DNA from 4 places in the Roseateles sp. SL47 genome. Region 4 is predicted to be linked to each of the others. Evidence: predicted binding sites of a transcription regulator. Region 4 holds the regulator's gene; each other region holds the start of a gene.
The links. The regulator LexA, encoded in region 4, represses DNA repair genes until DNA is damaged. The targets are predictions, from matches to a motif close to ACTGTATNNNNATACAGT.
Positions count from the first base shown of each region.

Region 1: the regulator LexA is predicted to act here: its motif matches at 2,322-2,339, upstream of OU995_RS24805 (PA0069 family radical SAM protein).
Region 2: the regulator LexA is predicted to act here: its motif matches at 2,100-2,117, upstream of OU995_RS08615 (putative DNA modification/repair radical SAM protein).
Region 3: the regulator LexA is predicted to act here: its motif matches at 1,938-1,955, upstream of recA (recombinase RecA).

Region 1 covers NZ_CP113068.1:5,720,160-5,724,368, reverse strand. Annotated here, with positions in the region: gene hmgA (homogentisate 1,2-dioxygenase) at 1-224, shown strand, start outside; gene fahA (fumarylacetoacetase) at 236-1,567, shown strand; gene OU995_RS24810 (hypothetical protein) at 1,597-2,037, opposite strand; gene OU995_RS24805 (PA0069 family radical SAM protein) at 2,340-3,458, shown strand; gene OU995_RS24800 (hypothetical protein) at 3,406-4,029, opposite strand; gene OU995_RS24795 (SCO family protein) at 4,026-4,209, opposite strand, start outside.
Region 2 covers NZ_CP113068.1:1,987,106-1,991,314, reverse strand. Annotated here, with positions in the region: gene OU995_RS08620 (TIGR03915 family putative DNA repair protein) at 1-625, opposite strand, end outside; gene OU995_RS08615 (putative DNA modification/repair radical SAM protein) at 622-2,082, opposite strand; gene OU995_RS08610 (zinc-binding metallopeptidase family protein) at 2,274-3,428, shown strand; gene OU995_RS08605 (transglutaminase-like domain-containing protein) at 3,425-4,209, shown strand, end outside.
Region 3 covers NZ_CP113068.1:1,400,825-1,405,033, reverse strand. Annotated here, with positions in the region: gene OU995_RS06155 (regulatory protein RecX) at 1-845, opposite strand, end outside; gene recA (recombinase RecA) at 855-1,898, opposite strand; gene OU995_RS06145 (response regulator transcription factor) at 2,193-2,864, shown strand; gene OU995_RS06140 (sensor histidine kinase) at 2,925-4,209, shown strand, end outside.
Region 4 covers NZ_CP113068.1:4,664,762-4,668,970, reverse strand. Annotated here, with positions in the region: tRNA gene OU995_RS20190 (tRNA-Glu) at 1-22, shown strand, start outside; tRNA gene OU995_RS20185 (tRNA-Asp) at 238-314, shown strand; tRNA gene OU995_RS20180 (tRNA-Ala) at 391-466, shown strand; tRNA gene OU995_RS20175 (tRNA-Glu) at 514-589, shown strand; tRNA gene OU995_RS20170 (tRNA-Asp) at 713-789, shown strand; gene lexA (transcriptional repressor LexA) at 2,098-2,775, opposite strand; gene OU995_RS20160 (asparaginase) at 2,830-3,765, shown strand; gene OU995_RS20155 (organic hydroperoxide resistance protein) at 4,033-4,209, opposite strand, start outside.

The DNA of each region.
Region 1 (4,209 bases), 1.1 Mb from region 4:
GCGCGAGCCTGCACAACTGCCTGGTGCCGCATGGCCCGGATACCGATGCCTTCAGCGCTGCCAGCACACGCACGCTGACACCGCAAAAACTCGACCACACCCTGGCCTTCATGTTTGAAAGCCGCTGGCGCTTCCGCCCCACGGCTTACGCCATGCAGGGCGGTGCGCTGGACACTCACTATGCCGCCTGCTGGGCAGGCCTCCAGGATCAATTCAAAGGCTGATGATGACTTCCATGAGTTCGCTTTCTCTCGACCATACCCACGACCCGTCCCTGCGCAGCTGGGTGGCTTCTTCCAACACCAACGACACGGATTTCCCGATCCAGAATCTGCCGCTGGCCATGGCGCGGGCCGCAGGCAGCAGCGAGCCGTTCCGACCCTTCACCGCCATCGGTGACCAGGCCCTGGACCTGGTGGCCGCAGCGGATCTTGGGGCGCTGCCGGCCGAGGTGGCCGATGTGCTGCGCGCTTGTGTGGGGCAGGGGCTGAATCCGCTGATGGCGGCCGGGCCGACACTGCGGCGTCGCTGCCGCCATGCGCTGGTCGCTGCGCTGGTGGAGGGGAGCGAGGGCGGCGGCCCGGCTCGGCTCTCCGCCGCGCTGGTGCCGCAAAGCACCTTGGAGTTCACGCTGCCCTGCCGCATCGGCGACTACACCGACTTCTATGCCGGCATCCACCATGCCACCACGGTGGGCAAGCTGTTCCGACCGGACAACCCGCTGCTGCCCAACTACAAGTGGGTGCCCATCGGGTATCACGGGCGGGTGTCCTCGCTGGGCGTCAGTGGTCAGCAATTCCGCCGCCCGCTCGGCCAGATGAAGGCCCCGGACGCCGAACCGCCCAGCTTCGGCCCTTGCAAGCGTCTGGACTATGAGCTGGAGGTGGGGGCGCTTGTGGGCCAGGGCAATCCGCAAGGGCAGCCCGTGTCGATCGATCAAGCGGAAGATCATCTCTTCGGGCTGGTGCTGCTCAATGACTGGTCTGCGCGGGACATTCAGGCTTGGGAATATCAGCCGCTCGGGCCGTTCCTTTCCAAGAGCTTTGCCACCACCCTTTCGCCCTGGGTGGTGACGATGGAGGCGCTGGCGCCATTTCGCCGCAGCTTCAGCCGCACGGGCGATCACCCGCAGCCGCTGCCTTATCTGGACGGTGCCGTGAATCGTGAACAGGGGGCAGTGTCCATCCAGCTCGAAGTGCATTTGCAGACGGCAGCCATGTGCGCTGCGCAGGTCCCCCCGCATCGGCTGATGCGGTCGGACTTCGCGGACTGTTATTGGACCTTTGCACAGATGCTCACGCATCACGCCAGCAATGGCTGCAACCTGCAACCTGGCGACCTGCTGGGGTCTGGCACGCAGTCCGGCGCTCAGCCGGACCAGGGCGGGTCGCTGCTGGAGTTGACACAAGGCGGCAAGCAGCCGTTGACGCTGCCCAATGGAGAGCAGCGCACTTTTCTGCAAGATGGGGACAGCGTGACGCTGGTGGGCTTTTGCGAGGCGCCGGGGCATCGGCGTATCGGCTTCGGGCCTTGTGTGGGAACGGTGCTGCCTGCCATCACCGGCTGAACCGAACTGCGGCTCAGCGCACGCAGCGATCAGAGGTTCTCAGGCGGATCGACCTGGGTGGGTTCAAACCCGGCATCGTCCTGCTCCGCTTCGGCTAAGGCGGGTTCGCGGCGCTGGTCGTTGCGGTTGAGCATCTGAGCCACCTCCTGCGCGCTGGGACGCGGTGGTGCGGCAGGTGGCGGAGGCGGCGCGGCCACGTGTGCGGTCGGACCATCGCTGAGCATGGCGAGCCTGCGCCGGGCCCGCTCCGCAAAGATGCGGAGGTCACCGAGTTCCGACTGCAGTTGTTCCACCTGACGGCGGGCCTGGGTGTTCTGCTGGTCCAGCAGATTGCGGGAAGCGCCGAGCTGGTCGGCCGTGCGCTGGACCACGGCGAGCCGCCTGGCCCAATGCCAGCTTGCGCCGGCCACGCCCAGGCCGACGCCGACCAGAAGGCCAGCGACGGCGATCCATGGTTGCACCTGACTCATCACCCACCCTCCCAGAACGACCGTGTGCGTTTTTGTTGAAAGGCCATCGGCCATCCGCTTACGGTGTAAGCGACGGCAATGTAGCTGGGCGAGGACCGGACGGCTAGCGGGATAGACCTCTAAATTGTGTCAGCGCCGGGCGACGGCGTGAAATTGCAACGCCCCGCATTCATCGGTGTTGTGGCCCGGCACCGGTTTGGGTCAGGGCGCCAACGCATGGTGCGCAGTGGCGGTCGGTCATCCCCCTGATGAGGCAGTGGAAGCCACTGGAAATTTCCGGAAATACTGGATAGATTAACAGTATGCCACGCCCACCCAACATCGCCGCCCCGGAGTTGTACCTGCAGCCTGAAGCCCTGAAGGGGCGGGGCAGTGCCTGGGCCATCCCACACCGCTTTGAGCGCAGTGATCGGGACCAGTTCGACGACGGCTGGGGCACGCTGGACCAGGAGGCGCGAGAAGAACACCTGCCCCCACGCACCGAGATCATTGAAGAGCATGCGCGGCGCATCCTCAGCGCCAACCAGTCGCCGGACATCGGCTTTGACTATTCCATCAACCCGTACCGGGGCTGCGAGCATGGCTGCATCTACTGCTTTGCCCGGCCCACCCACAGCTACCTGAACCTGTCTCCGGGCCTGGACTTCGAGACGCGCATTGTGGCCAAGGTCAACGCGGCGGAGCGGTTGCGGGAGACCTTGTCGTCTCCCAGCTATCAACCGTCATATCTGTGCATCGGCACCGCGACGGATGCATACCAGCCGGTGGAGCGCAAGCTGGGCATCACCCGGCAGCTGGTGGAGGTGCTGGCCGAGGCCCGGCATCCGTTTTCGCTGGTCACCAAATCCAGCGGGGTGGAGCGGGACCTGGACCTGCTGGCACCGATGGCGCAGCGTCATCAGGTGTCCGTCTATGTGTCGGTCACGACGCTGGATTCCGAGCTGGCGCGCACGCTGGAGCCCCGTGCGGCTGCACCTCACCGGCGGCTGCAGACCATTCGGGCACTGGCGCAGGCAGGGGTGCCGGTGGGGGTGAGCGTGTCTCCACTGATCCCGTTTTTGAATGAACCCGAGCTGGAGCGTATTCTCGAAGCGGCTGCGGAGGCGGGTGCGCAGCGCGCCTTCAGTATTCCGCTTCGGCTGCCATGGGAGGTGAACCCGCTGTTCCAGGACTGGCTGCAGCAGCATCAGCCGGCCAAGGCAGCGCGGATCATGGCGCGGGTGCGGGACATGCGGGGCGGCAAGGACAACGACGCCCGTTTCGGCACCCGCATGAAAGGCGAGGGCATCTGGGCGGACCTGATGCATCAACGCATGCGCAAGGCGTGTGAGCGCTTTGGGCTCGGCCGGCAACGGCATGAACTGGATTTCAGCCAGTTTCGTGCGCCCGGGGTGCAGGCGGGGCAGCAGTCGTTGTTTTGAGGGCAAGGTCCCCCTCCGTCGGCTCCGACGCCATCCAGCGTGTCAACGCCACGATACCCACCACCACCGCCCAGACGATCAGCCCGGTGCCGGTGATGCTCTGCTGATCCACCAGGTAGCTCACGCACAGGCGGCTCTCCGCCTGCTGGAACAGCATCCCCGCAGTGGCCAGCATCCAGGCCAGGTTGCCCAGCATGAACAGGCTCAGGACCGGCGGTGAGCGAGACCAGGCTGACCGCAGCACCGCCCCGGCCGCAAAGACCGACAGGTACTTGGACAGTCCCACCCACCCGGCCAGCAAACTCGCATCCAGAGCCACGGGGATCATCCACAGGCTGAAGACCAGCACGGCGAAGGTGAAGGACGCCGCGCCCAGCCAGTCCAGCGCGGCATACCAGCGGCGAGCAAGCGCAGGCCATTCACTGACCGACCACGCACCCAGCAGCGCCACGCAGGGCAGGTGCAGCAGCATGTGTACCGCCATGTGCGCTTCCAGCGGGCGTCGCATCCAGGGAAGCAGCGACGCGGCACCCACCAAGAGCGCAATGCGGCGGAGGACAGGATTCATCATGGCGGCTCGTTCCCGGCGAGCGCCTCGGCAGCCGCCAGGGCACCCACCCAGTCTGAATAATCAAAGACGCCGTGCAGCCGCCCTCGGCTGTCGATGAGATGGATGGCGCCGTTGTGAACATAGCCGCCGAAGCCATCTGGAATCACGATGACACGAAGCGCATTCTGTAGTGCAGACGCC
Region 2 (4,209 bases), 2.7 Mb from region 4:
GGATCGCCCACCGCATGTTGGCGAAGCGCCGCGCAAAAAACGGCGTGGCCGCTTCTTCAATGAAATGATCGGGCTCAAACCAGGCCAGGTATTGCTCACCCTGCTGATCCTCGACCGGAAAGAAACGCACAAACGCATGCATCTTGTGGATGGCGCGCCGCACCTCACGCGCCATTTGCTCGGCCCGGCGGCGCTCGGGGTCCAGCGTGTCCTGCCAGAACGAGGGCATGGCCTTGAGCCGCCATAGCAGCCGGTACATCAAGGCGAATCGTTGAGGGTCGCGGTGGAGCAGTGTGGTGTCGCACAAGCGGACAAAGCTGGCAGGCACGGAGAGGCGGGGGGCGCTGGCCGGGCATGGCCCTTCCGCTGGAGGCTCGCGGTCATCGAGCGCATGGGGCTCCTGGCGCTCGTGACCCCCTGGGCCCTCATGGCCCTCATGGCCCTCATGGCCCTCATGGCTCTGAGGGTCGGATGAGGCCAGTTCTGCGGCGCCCCAGAGATCGTCCGGCGCTTCTCCGGTGGACCAGTTCACGTGGTCCGGGTGCGCCCCTGCGGCCAGCAACGCGCGGGCTGCACGGCGAAAGCCCGCAACATCCGCAGGCCCCTGAAGAACCACCCGCGTCATGCGAACAGGCCCAGTTGAACGGGAGAAACGAGCGGGGGGATGGAATGGGGAATGGAATCGGGGACAGGATGGGGCACGACGATGCTGGCTGCGTCGGACGTGTCGGACGCAGCCGACGCGTCCGAAGCTTCGGGTGCAGCGAGTGCGCCAACACCCGGGTTGATGAGCAGCATTCGCGAAGATCCGCTTGCTGCCCGGCGCGAAGCGGAGCCAGCGGCATCCGCCCATTGCTTCAGCAGATGCTCGCCCACCTCCGCCCGGGGCCGGTGCCCCTCCGCCACCACAAACGGCAGCACCTTGCGCAGCGGCACCTTCATCTGCCGCAGATCGTCCGCCCGTATGCGCCGCAGCCGTCGCGACTGCAGCACCTTGGCCACCGACTCCACGCCCAGGCCGGGCACGCGCAGCAGCAACTCCTTCGGCGCGGTGTTCAGGTCCACCGGGAAACGCTCGGGATGGGCCAGCGCCCAGGCCAGCTTGGGGTCGACATCCAGCCGCAACAGGCCGGTGCCGTCGTCCACGATTTCTTCATGGCCAAAACCATAAAAGCGCATCAGCCAATCGGCCTGGTAGAGCCGATGCTCACGCACCAGCGGCGGCGATTTCAGCGGCAAGGCCTGGGAGGCATCGGGAATCGGACTGAAAGCGGAGTAATAGACCCGCCGCATGCGGAAGCTGCTGTAGAGATGCGCACTGCTGCGCAGGATGCTGCGGTCATCGCTGCCATCGGCGCCGACGATCATCTGCGTACTCTGCCCGGCCGGCGCAAACCGGGGTGGCTTGGCTGGCCGGGTGGCAGCGCCGGGAATCATCCGGATGGGCGTGGCCGCCGCCGCCTTGCGCGCCTCCTTGGCATCGTCGATATGCAGCTTGAGCCGGCCCATGGAGCGCCGGATGGCCCCCCCATTCTTTTCCGGGGCCAGTTGCTGCAGGCCCTGCTCTGTGGGGAGTTCAACGTTGATGCTGAGGCGGTCGGCATAACGGCCGGCCCGGCGGAGCAGGTCCTCGCTGGCATCGGGAATGGTCTTCAGATGGATGTAGCCGCGGAAGTCATGTTCTTCCCGCAGCACACGGGCCACCTCCACCACCTGCTCCATGGTGAAGTCCGGGCTCTTGACGATGCCGCTGCTGAGAAACAGACCTTCGATGTAATTGCGCCGGTAAAAGTCCAGCGTGAGCGACACCACTTCATCCACCCGGAAGCGCGCCCGAGCCACATTGCTGGATGCACGGTTGACGCAGTAGAGGCAGTCGTACTGGCAGTGATTGGTCAGCAGGATCTTCAGCAGCGAGATGCAGCGGCCGTCGGGCGCATAGCTGTGGCAGATGCCCATGCCTTGCGTGGAGCCAATGCCTTGACCCTTGGTGCTGTCCCGCTTGTCCGTGCCGCTGGAGGCACAAGAGGCGTCGTATTTGGCGGCGTCGGCCAGGATGGCCAGCTTGCGGTTGATGTCCATGGTACTTCTGCGAAATTGCTGGATAAATATACAGCCTTTGCAGGCTCATGGATGTCAGCAGACAGTTGGTGTGGGTGGGCCCCGACCACCGATGATGGCGCCCCGCCCCCACGCCTGGCAGGCTTGGGACTTGCCTGGAGGCGGTATCCCTTCCTTGTCCAACCTTCCTTGTCCAACCTTCCTATACCCTCATGACCTCCACGCTTGCCCGAAATTACCAGTGCAGTTGCGGCAAGCCTGTGTTCTTCCGCAACTCTTCCTGCCTGTCCTGCGGTTCGGCCCTGGGCTATGTGGCGGATGAAGGGGCGCTGTATGCGCTGCGTTCGGCCGAGGCGCCGGACCGGTTCTATCTGGACGGGCGGCGTGGCATTCCTTACCGCCGCTGCCAGAACTTCTCCAGCGCGATCGGCTGCAACTGGTTGGTGCGGGACGACGGCGGTGCCACGGCGGCGCTGTGCCTGAGCTGCCGCCTCAGCCGGATCATTCCGGACCAGTCCTACCCGGGCAACGCCGAACTGTGGCGCCGAATGGAGTCGGCCAAACGCCGGATGGTGTCTCAACTGATCGGTTTGGGACTACCGGTGGTGCCGAAGGCGGACGATCCCGCCCGGGGCCTGGCCTTCGACTTTCTTCACTCCGAACCTGGCGCACCGGTGATGACGGGGCATGCCGGAGGTGTCATCACGATCAACATAGAAGAAGCCGATGATGCATTCCGGGAGCGGGCCCGCGTCCAGTTCGGTGAGCCCTACCGGACCTTGCTGGGGCACCTGCGGCATGAGGTGGGGCATTACTACTGGGATCGACTGGTGGTCCAGACGGCATGGTTGACACCCTTTCGGGAACTGTTCGGCGACGAGCGGCAGGACTATGCCGCCGCCCTGAAGCGCCACTACGACGCGGGCCCGCAAAAGGGCTGGAAGCAGCGCTTCATCTCGGCCTATGCCGGGGCCCATCCATGGGAGGACTGGGCGGAAACCTGGGCCCACTATCTGCATCTGCGCGACACCTTGGACACGGCTCAGAGTTTCGGCATGGTGGTGGGCGCCCAGACGCTGGACAGCCCGGACGGCAGGGGCCCGGGTGGCGCGCCCTTTCTGGCCAGGGACCTGTGGCGACAGGACCATCCCACCGGGCTTGAATTCCTGTCGCTGCTGCGGGACTGGGTGGCGGTGACCTGCGTCATGAATGAGATGTCCCGCGCCATGGGGCAGCCGGACTTCTATCCCTTTGTGCTGCCGGCGGCCGTGGTGGCCAAGCTGCATTTCATCCACTGCCTGATCGACGCGCATTCCGACGCCCCTTCGGCCAGCGCGCAGGATGGGATGTCCGGAGTGGCCACATGATCCGGATGAATCTGCATTTCGAACTGGACTATCTGGTGAACGACGGGCATGCGAGCCTGCTGTTGAATGTTCAGCCGTCCACCACCGCTCATCAGCAGGTCGGGGATGAACGTGTGGAGATGACCCCCGGCGCCACTTGGCACGAGCGTGGTGTGCCGGGCACGATGAACCGGCTGCTCAGCGTGAAGGCACCGGCGGGACGGTTTCATCTGACCTACCAGGCGGCGGTGACCGGCCGGCCTCTGATTGAATCAACAGCGCTGCTGATGGAGACGGAGGTGTCCAGTCTGCCGGAAGAGGTGCTTCCCTACCTGATGCCCAGCCGCTATTGCGAATCGGACCGGCTGCTCAACTTTGCCGAGGCGACCTTTGGCGCGCTTCCTGCGGGTTACGAGCGGGTGCTGGCCGTGCGGGACTGGGTTCGCAAGAAGCTGAGATATGGCAGCGCCGGCTCCACCACACGGACGTCCGCGGTGGAGACGCTGACCGACCGTGTGGGGGTGTGCCGGGACTTTGCACACGTGATGATTGCGCTGTGCCGTGCCTTGAGCATCCCGGCTCGGTATGTCACGGGAACGGACTACGCCAGCAAGCCGATGGACTTTCACGCTTATGTGGAGGTGTGGCTGGGCGAGCGCTGGTACATCTTCGACCCGTCCGGCCTGGGCATCCCGATGGGCTATTTGCGCATCGGCACCGGGCGCGATGCGGCGGATGTGGCCTTCGCCATGTTGTTTGGCGATGTCAGCTCGGAATTCGCGCCGCTGGTGCAGGTCACGCC
Region 3 (4,209 bases), 3.1 Mb from region 4:
GACTGAAAGCCCCGCCCCAGCAGGAAGCGCATTTGGCGGGCTTCCAGGGCAGCTTTGGCGGCATGAGCTTTTTTGGCAGCATTGGCGGAGTTCGGAGAGTCCGCAAGGTCGTCGCTGTTCGAGTCGTCTCTGTGCCGGTCGTCGCTGTGTCGGTTGTCGTTGTGCCGGTTGTCGTTGTGCCGGTCGTCGCTCTCCGAGCCCCCGCTATCCGGGCCGCCTCTATGCCTGCGGTCTACGCTGGCGGATCCATCAGCAGTATCGAGCTTGGCGCCAGTGATGGCGTCAGTGGCGGCCTCAGTGGTGGCACCACTGGCGCGCCCCACCAAACCAGACACCCACCGTGCCGGGCTCGCAGCAAATTTACGACGCAGCAGCTCGCAGGCACGGCCCAGTTCGGTGTCCGCCAGGGCGGCACGTTGATCAGCGTCCAGGCTGAGCCCATGCTGGGCGAGTTCCTGCTCGATGCGCCGCTGCCCCCAACGCGAAGACCGCGCATGCAGCCTGGATTCCACAAAGCGGGATTCATCCAGATAGGACTGTTGGCGCAGCCAGACCAGCACCTCTTCCACCTGCTGCTCGATGTCGGCCGCATCCGCCTCGGCGTCGCGGTGGTCATCACCACCACCCTCGCCGACGACGAAGGCCTGCATGCGCCTGGCGCGAGAAGCGTCCGCGCCTGCGTCCCAGTCAGCATCCGCATGGCGAGCGGCTTCGCGCGCCTGTTCCGCCTGCCGAGCCTCTCTGGCAATGCGGCCCAGCTTGCGCCGCAGCTCCAGTTCGCTGTGGTCTCGCTGGGCCAGCAGGGTGACCGCCCGCGCCCTCAGGGAGAGCGGCTGACGTGCCATCGGACGACCTTACTCAGCCGAATCCGGCACCGCACCCAGCAGGGGGATGCCCAGCGATTCGCGGATCTTGTTTTCAATCTCGACAGCCAGGTCCGCGTTTTCACGCAGGAATTCGCGGGCGTTGTCCTTGCCTTGGCCGATTTTCTCGCCACTGTAGGCGTACCAGGCACCGGCCTTGTCCACGATCTTGGCGGCCACACCCATGTCGATGATTTCACCCTCGCGGCTGATCCCTTCGCCATACAGGATGTCGAATTCCGCCGTCTTGAACGGGGGCGCCACCTTGTTCTTCACCACCTTGACCTTGGTTTCGGAACCGATGACTTCTTCACCCTTCTTGATGGAACCAATACGGCGGATGTCCAGGCGCACCGAAGCGTAGAACTTCAGCGCATTGCCACCGGTGGTGGTTTCAGGCGAGCCGAACATCACACCGATCTTCATGCGGATCTGGTTGATGAAGATAACGGTGCAGTTGGTTTTCTTGATGGTGGCGGTGAGCTTGCGCAGGGCCTGGCTCATCAGACGGGCCTGCAGGCCGGGCAGGGCATCACCCATTTCGCCTTCCAGCTCGGCCTTGGGTGTCAGGGCGGCCACCGAGTCCACGATGATCAGGTCCACCGAACCGGAACGCACCAGTGCGTCCACAATTTCCAGGGCTTGTTCGCCGGTGTCGGGCTGGCTGATCAGCAGCTCTTGCAGGTTCACCCCGAGCTTCTGGGCATATTGAGCGTCCAGCGCATGCTCGGCGTCGATGAAGGCACACACGCCCTGCAGCTTCTGCATCTGGGCGATGACCTGCAGTGTGAGCGTGGTCTTGCCCGAGGATTCCGGGCCGTAGATTTCAATCACACGGCCGCGCGGCAGGCCGCCAACGCCCAGGGCGATGTCCAGGCCCAGCGAACCGGTGGAGACCACCTGGATGTCTTCAATCTTCTCGCCTTCACCCAGGCGCATGATGGAGCCCTTGCCGAACTGCTTTTCGATCTGGGCAAGAGCGGCCTGCAGGGCCTTGGCTTTTTCGGGGTTGGCGTTTTTGACGGGGGCGTCCATGAAAGCATCTCCAAGTGGCTGCGCCGGATTATGGCCCAATCTGTATATCTGTACAGTGGTTCTGTGGCCACGCCGCAGCGGTTGCAATGAAGCCATCCTAGGCGCTCAGTGGCTCATGGCGTGAGCCACCCCGCCACGATCGTCCGAAAGCGGGCCCGCCTCCATCCGTGGAGGGGCGCCTCCCCCACCGACCGTGCAGGATGCGCCCCTTACCGCGCTGGCCTCGCAAACGCCTACTGCCACCGAGGGGGCCCATCCCTAGAATGGGTCATTCAAGAAGAACGGGGGACAGACATGCGCATCCTGATTGCAGAAGACGACCAGGTGTTGGCCGACGGCCTGCTGCGCTCGCTGCGGGCTTCGGGCTGTGCCGTGGACCAGGTGGGCAGCGGCACCGAAGCGGATGCGGCCCTTGCCTCCCATGAATTCGACCTGCTGATCCTGGACTTGGGCCTGCCCAAGATGCATGGGCTGGAAGTGCTTCGCCGGCTGCGGGCGCGTGGCTCGGCCGTGCCGGTGCTGATCCTGACAGCGGCGGACAGCATCGAGGAGCGGGTCAAGGGGCTGGATCTGGGCGCCGACGACTACATGGCGAAACCCTTTTCGTTGCAGGAACTGGAAGCCCGTGTGCGAGCGCTCACCCGGCGCGGCCTGGGCACGGCCTCCAGTGTGATCAAGCATGGCCCGCTGAGCTTTGATGCCACCGGCCGGGTGGCCTACATCAATGAGCAGATGGTGGAGCTGTCGGCCCGTGAGCTGTCGCTGCTGGAAGTGCTGCTGCAGCGCGCCGGCCGGCTGGTCAGCAAGGATCAATTGGTGGAGCGCCTGTGCGAATGGGGCGAAGAGGTGAGCAACAACGCCATCGAGGTCTACATCCACCGCCTGCGCAAGAAGATCGAGCAAGGACCGATCCGCATCGCCACCGTCCGAGGGCTGGGTTATTGCCTTGAAAAGATCCCCGGCTGAGTGGCGCTGCTGGCCGTGGGCGACGCACCAGCCTCAAGGCCGCGCCCAGGGAGGGCATGAATGAGCAGCGCCAGTGGACACCGCTCGCTGTTCGGCGAGATCCTGGACTGGATGCTCGCGCCTCTGCTGGTGATCTGGCCGATCAGCGTGGCGCTGACCTGGCTGGTGGCCCAGGGCATTGCCAACAAGCCCTACGACCGGGAACTGGGCGAAATGGCCCGCACCCTGGGTCTGCAGGTGGCCACCGAACCCGCGCCGGGCGAACTGCCCAAGGGCCGCTCCCGCTATGCGCTCGCGCCGGAAGCCGCCGCCCTGCTGCGAGCGGATGAATCCGACACCATCTTCTACCAGGTGCTGGGACTGCGGGGGGAACTGCTCAGCGGGGACCGCCATCTCGCCGTACCGGAGGCCGAGCCCCCGGTGGTGCCCTGGGAGCTGCACTACCGTGATGACGAGGTGAACAACGAATCGGTGCGGGTGGCCTTCCTCTGGGTGGCGCCCGAAGGCACCGCCGGCAGCGACCGCATGATGCTGGTGCAGGTGGCCGAGACGCTGGGCAAGCGTTCACGTCTGACCAACGAGATCATCAAAGGCGTGATCCTTCCGCAGTTCGTGATCCTGCCGCTGGCAGTGCTGCTGGTGTGGCTGGCCCTGGCCCGCGGTATTGCGCCGCTCAACGAGTTGCAACGGCGCATCCGGTCGCGCGACAGCTCCGACCTCAGCCCCATCGACGAACAGCGCATTCCGGATGAAGTGGCGCCGCTGGTGCAGGCCATCAACGACCTGCTGGAGCGGCTGGACCAATCCATCCGCGCGCAAAAGCACTTCCTGGCCGACGCGGCCCATCAGCTCAAGACGCCCCTGGCCGGGCTGCGCACCCAGGCCGAACTGGCGCAGCGCGAGATCGACGAAGGGCGCAGCTCACCGGCCGAGCTGCGGCGCTCGCTGCAGCAGATTGCGCTGTCCAGCCAGCGAGCGGCGCACATGGTGAACCAGCTGCTGGCGATGGCGCGGGCGGAGGACCAGGAACACGCCTCCCGCCGCAGCGAGGTCAATCTGCCGGTGCTGGCCATGGAAACGGTGCGGGACTTCGTGCCCCGCGCCATGGAAAAGCGCCTGGACCTGGGCTACGAAGGCCCGGAACCGGACCGCGCCGGCCTGCGTCTGCACGGCCATCCGCTGCTCATCCGCGAGTTGATCCGCAACCTGGTGGACAACGCCTTGCTCTACACACCCGCCGGCGGCACCATCACCGTACGGGTGGTGGAGGACCCCTTTGGTCAGGTCTGCGTGCTGCAGGTGGAGGACTCGGGCCCGGGGATTGCGGAATTGGAGCGGGAAAAAG
Region 4 (4,209 bases):
TCGAATCCCCTAGGGGACGCCAAGTTGATGTGCTTGGTTATTGACCAAAGAATTTGCTGATGAATTCGATAGTTCGAAAGAATCAAACAAAAACTCTGGTATAGTAACGAAAACGTCGAAATTGACTGCAGTGCGATTGCAATGCAGTGAGTTGAAGAGATATTACGAAGTACCGCGAAAGTAGTATGAAGTAATTGATGCAATGATGATGAGTGCAAACAAATCATCGGCGTATCTGGAGTGGTAGTTCAGTTGGTTAGAATACCGGCCTGTCACGCCGGGGGTCGCGGGTTCGAGCCCCGTCCACTCCGCCAACAATTGATCTTTGCTACTGGGCTCGAGTTGGTCCACGGATGCGAAGCAGGGCGCAAGCACTGTGAGAAAGCATTTGGGGGTATAGCTCAGCTGGGAGAGCGCTTGCATGGCATGCAAGAGGTCAGCGGTTCGATCCCGCTTACCTCCACCAAGTTTTCTTGGTGGCTGACGCGAGAGCGGTAGCACAGAAAGAGTTAAGTCCCCTTCGTCTAGAGGCCTAGGACACGACCCTTTCACGGTTGTAACAGGGGTTCGAATCCCCTAGGGGACGCCAAGTTTGACAAGGCTTGGCTCGTGAAGTGAAGACGCAGAGCGTCTTTGCATTCGCGGCGCAACTTGTCCGAAGGATTGAGGCAACAGAACAGTGCTGAACGGCACCATAAGCGGCCTTGAATCTGGAGTGGTAGTTCAGTTGGTTAGAATACCGGCCTGTCACGCCGGGGGTCGCGGGTTCGAGCCCCGTCCACTCCGCCAATATTTGAAACCCCGCTAACGCAAGTTGGCGGGGTTTTTGTTTTTCTGCGGCCAGTTTTGTGCCACTTTGCGCGACCGTGCGCGACTCGCTGGTGGCGTGTCCGATTTTCGTGACGGCTCTTGCTCGCCTTGCGTCCTGGTCCCGCCTCTTCCTCAGCCCCTTTCCTCAAACCCTTTCCTACACTCCTTTCGTCAACTCCTTTCCCCAACCCCTTTTTCCCTTTTTCTATACACCGTTTCTATACCTCTTTCCTCAACCCCTTTTCGTCGCCCCTCTCCGTCGCCCCTCTCCGTCGGCCTCTTGTCCTGAGCCTGTTCCGCTCGGCCGGTTCTCTTGGACCGCTCTCTCCACAACTGGTTCCGAGAGAGGGGCTGGAATCACCCAGGGAGCTTCACCGGTTGCCTCCTCGCGAGTCCAATCGCATTCAGCGTTGCGGAAGGTTGCCACGGACGCTGGGTTTCGCCCGTTCAGGTTTCCCGACGTTGCGTGAGCGTCAGTGGATCTCTACGACGGCCGGATGGACGGAGTTGGAAATGGAGGACCGACCTCGATGGGGCATATGGATGGGGCATATGGATGGTGGATATGGATGGTGGATATGATTGGGGAACTGAATGGGGACCTGAATAACCGATGTCAGATGGAGTTGAATGGCCGACATGAATCGCATACCGGGGGCGAGATTCACCACGATTTGGCTTTGGCTTCGGTTGCGGTCTCGGCTTTTGCTTCGGCAGCGATGCTCACGGCATATTGAGCATTCAAGGTGCGCGGGTCGGAATCACCTCTGCAAAGCAGCTGCGCTGCTATACCTCGGTGGCTCCGTGTGGCGCTTACCCATTTCAGCGCACTGATGGATGCAAGATGAGCAAACCACGCCCGCCCGCGTAAGCCACTCCACGGCAACGATCGATACTCAAGGTGGGCACCCGCTCTTGGTTTCCAAAAACAAAAAAAGCACTTCGCGAAGCTTGTTCGCAAAGTGCTTTTTTATTGTGCCGGGCGCGCCATCCACGGTTGAACCCGGGTGTTGTAGGTGCGTATCGCACGCCCGCCGAATTCGCTGGCGTCGGGGTAGTTGGCCGCCAGGGAGCTGACCGTGTGCAAGCCATCCGCACGGCCACCGTGCGTACGGCCACCTCCGCAAGGCCACCATCCGCAATGCCGCCCGTCCACAGGGCCACCCTCAGAAAGGCCGCCATTAGAAGCGCTGCTATCAGAAGCGCTGCCATCCTTAGGGTGTGTAGGCCTACATGCGTGGGCGATATTCGTTCAGTGCATCACGTCGGCAAAAGCTCACCGGGAACTCAGTTGAACTGCGCCCGAATCAAGCCCACCGCCAAGCCCTCCAGCGCAAAGGACTCGTCCCCCGCCGCGACTTCGATGGGCTCAAACTCTGTGTTCTCCGGCAGCAGACGCACACCACCCGCGTGGCGCTGGAAGCGCTTCACCGTGACCTCGTCGCCCAACCGGGCCACCACGATCTGACCATTGCGGGCTTCACTGGCCTTTTGCACGGCAAGCAGGTCGCCATCCATGATGCCAATGTCTTTCATGCTCATGCCGCGTACACGCAGCAGGTAGTCCGGCATGCGGGAGAAGGTGGAGGGATCGACGCTATAGTGCTGCTCGACATGTTCCTCCGCCAGGATGGGCGCGCCTGCTGCCACCCGGCCGACCAGCGGAAGCGTCAACTGCGCGAGGCTGGCCAGGGGGAGTGCGAACTGGCTGTGTTCACGCGCCTGATTGACCTGCTTCAGGGCGGGCGAGGGCAGACGAATGCCACGAGCCGTGCCGCCAACCAGTTCGATGACGCCCTTGCGGGCCAGCGCCTGAAGATGTTCTTCCGCCGCGTTGGCCGAGCGAAAGCCCAGCTGCTGTGCGATTTCCGCGCGGGTGGGTGGCGAGCCGGTGCGCTCGATGCTGCGCCGGACCAGGTCAAAGATCTGTTGTTGGCGGGCGGTGAGTTTTGGTGGTGTGTTCACGGTTGACCTGAGTATCCATCCAGTGCTCTGTATTTTTATCCAGGAGAAGCCAAATTGCAAAGCCGCATTGAGCGAATTGTCATCATCGGTACCGGCGGGACCATCGCCGGTGCCGCGGCTTCGGCCACGGACAACGTGGGCTACAAGGCCGGGCAGCTCTCGGTGGACTCGCTGGTGGCGGCCGTGCCGGCGCTCAGGGCCGAATCGCTGGAAGCTGAGCAACTGGCTCAGCTCGATAGCAAGGACATGGATGTGAGCACCTGGGCGCGCCTGGCGCGTCGGGTCCAGGCCCACCTGGACCGGCCGGAGGTGCGGGGCATCGTGATCACCCATGGCACCGACACGCTGGAAGAAACTGCCTATCTGCTGCAACGGGTGTTGTCTCCGCAAAAGCCGGTGGTGCTGACCGCCGCCATGCGGCCCGCCACGGCCTTGCAGGCGGATGGCCCGCAGAATTTGCTGGATGCCGTTGCTGTCGCCAAGTCCGAGGGGGCCTGCGGGGTGGTGGCGGTGGTGGCGGGTCAGGTCTTGCACGGTCTCGAACTGCGCAAGACGCACACCTACCGGCTCGATGCCTTCGAACCCGGCCCCGACAGCGGGCTGCTGGCCGTGGTGGAAGAGGGCGCCGTGCGCCGCTTTCGGGACTGGCCGCAAGGGGTGGCCCTGGGCGCTTCGACCTTGCCGCAAGACGCTTCGGACTGGCCCTGGGTGGAAGTGCTGGCCAGTCATGCAGGCGCGCAGGCGCGTGCCCTGGAGGCCTGGCATCAGGCCGGCGTGCAGGGGGTGGTGCTGGCCTGTACCGGCAATGGCACGGTGCATCAGGCGCTGAATGGGCCCGTCCAGGCACTCCGTCAGGCTGGGGTGCCGGTGTGGCGCACCACCCGATGTGCCCAGGGGCGCATCGTGGGCGCCCCAGAAGAAAAAGGGGCCGCCCTCACACCGTGGGCCGCCCGCATTGAGCTGACGCTGGAATTGCTCCAGCGTCGCTAGTGTTGGTGGCGACTGGTGGACGCGACTGGTGCACGCTCATCGGCGATCGCGGTCACCGCCAGGCGCTCTCAGACACTGCCAGTCACCGCCCTGCAATCTCTGACACTGCCAGGTAATCTCTGACATTGCCAGGCAATGCCAGGTCCTGCCAGGTCCTGCCAGGTGCTGGCGGCCACAGCCATCCACCGAAGGGCGCTAGCCGTTGCCAGCCCCGTTGTCAGTCGCGTGGCCGGTGCGCCAGGGCGGCACCGGCCACGCGCCCGTTCATCAGACCACCGTCAGGGTGACGTCGATGTTGCCACGCGTGGCGTTCGAGTACGGGCACACCTCGTGGGCTTGAGCCACCAGGGTTTCGAGCGCGGCGCGGTCCATGCCCGGCACCGAGATCTTCATGGCCACGGCGATGCCAAAAGCACCCGGCTTGTTGGCGTGCGGGCCGATGGA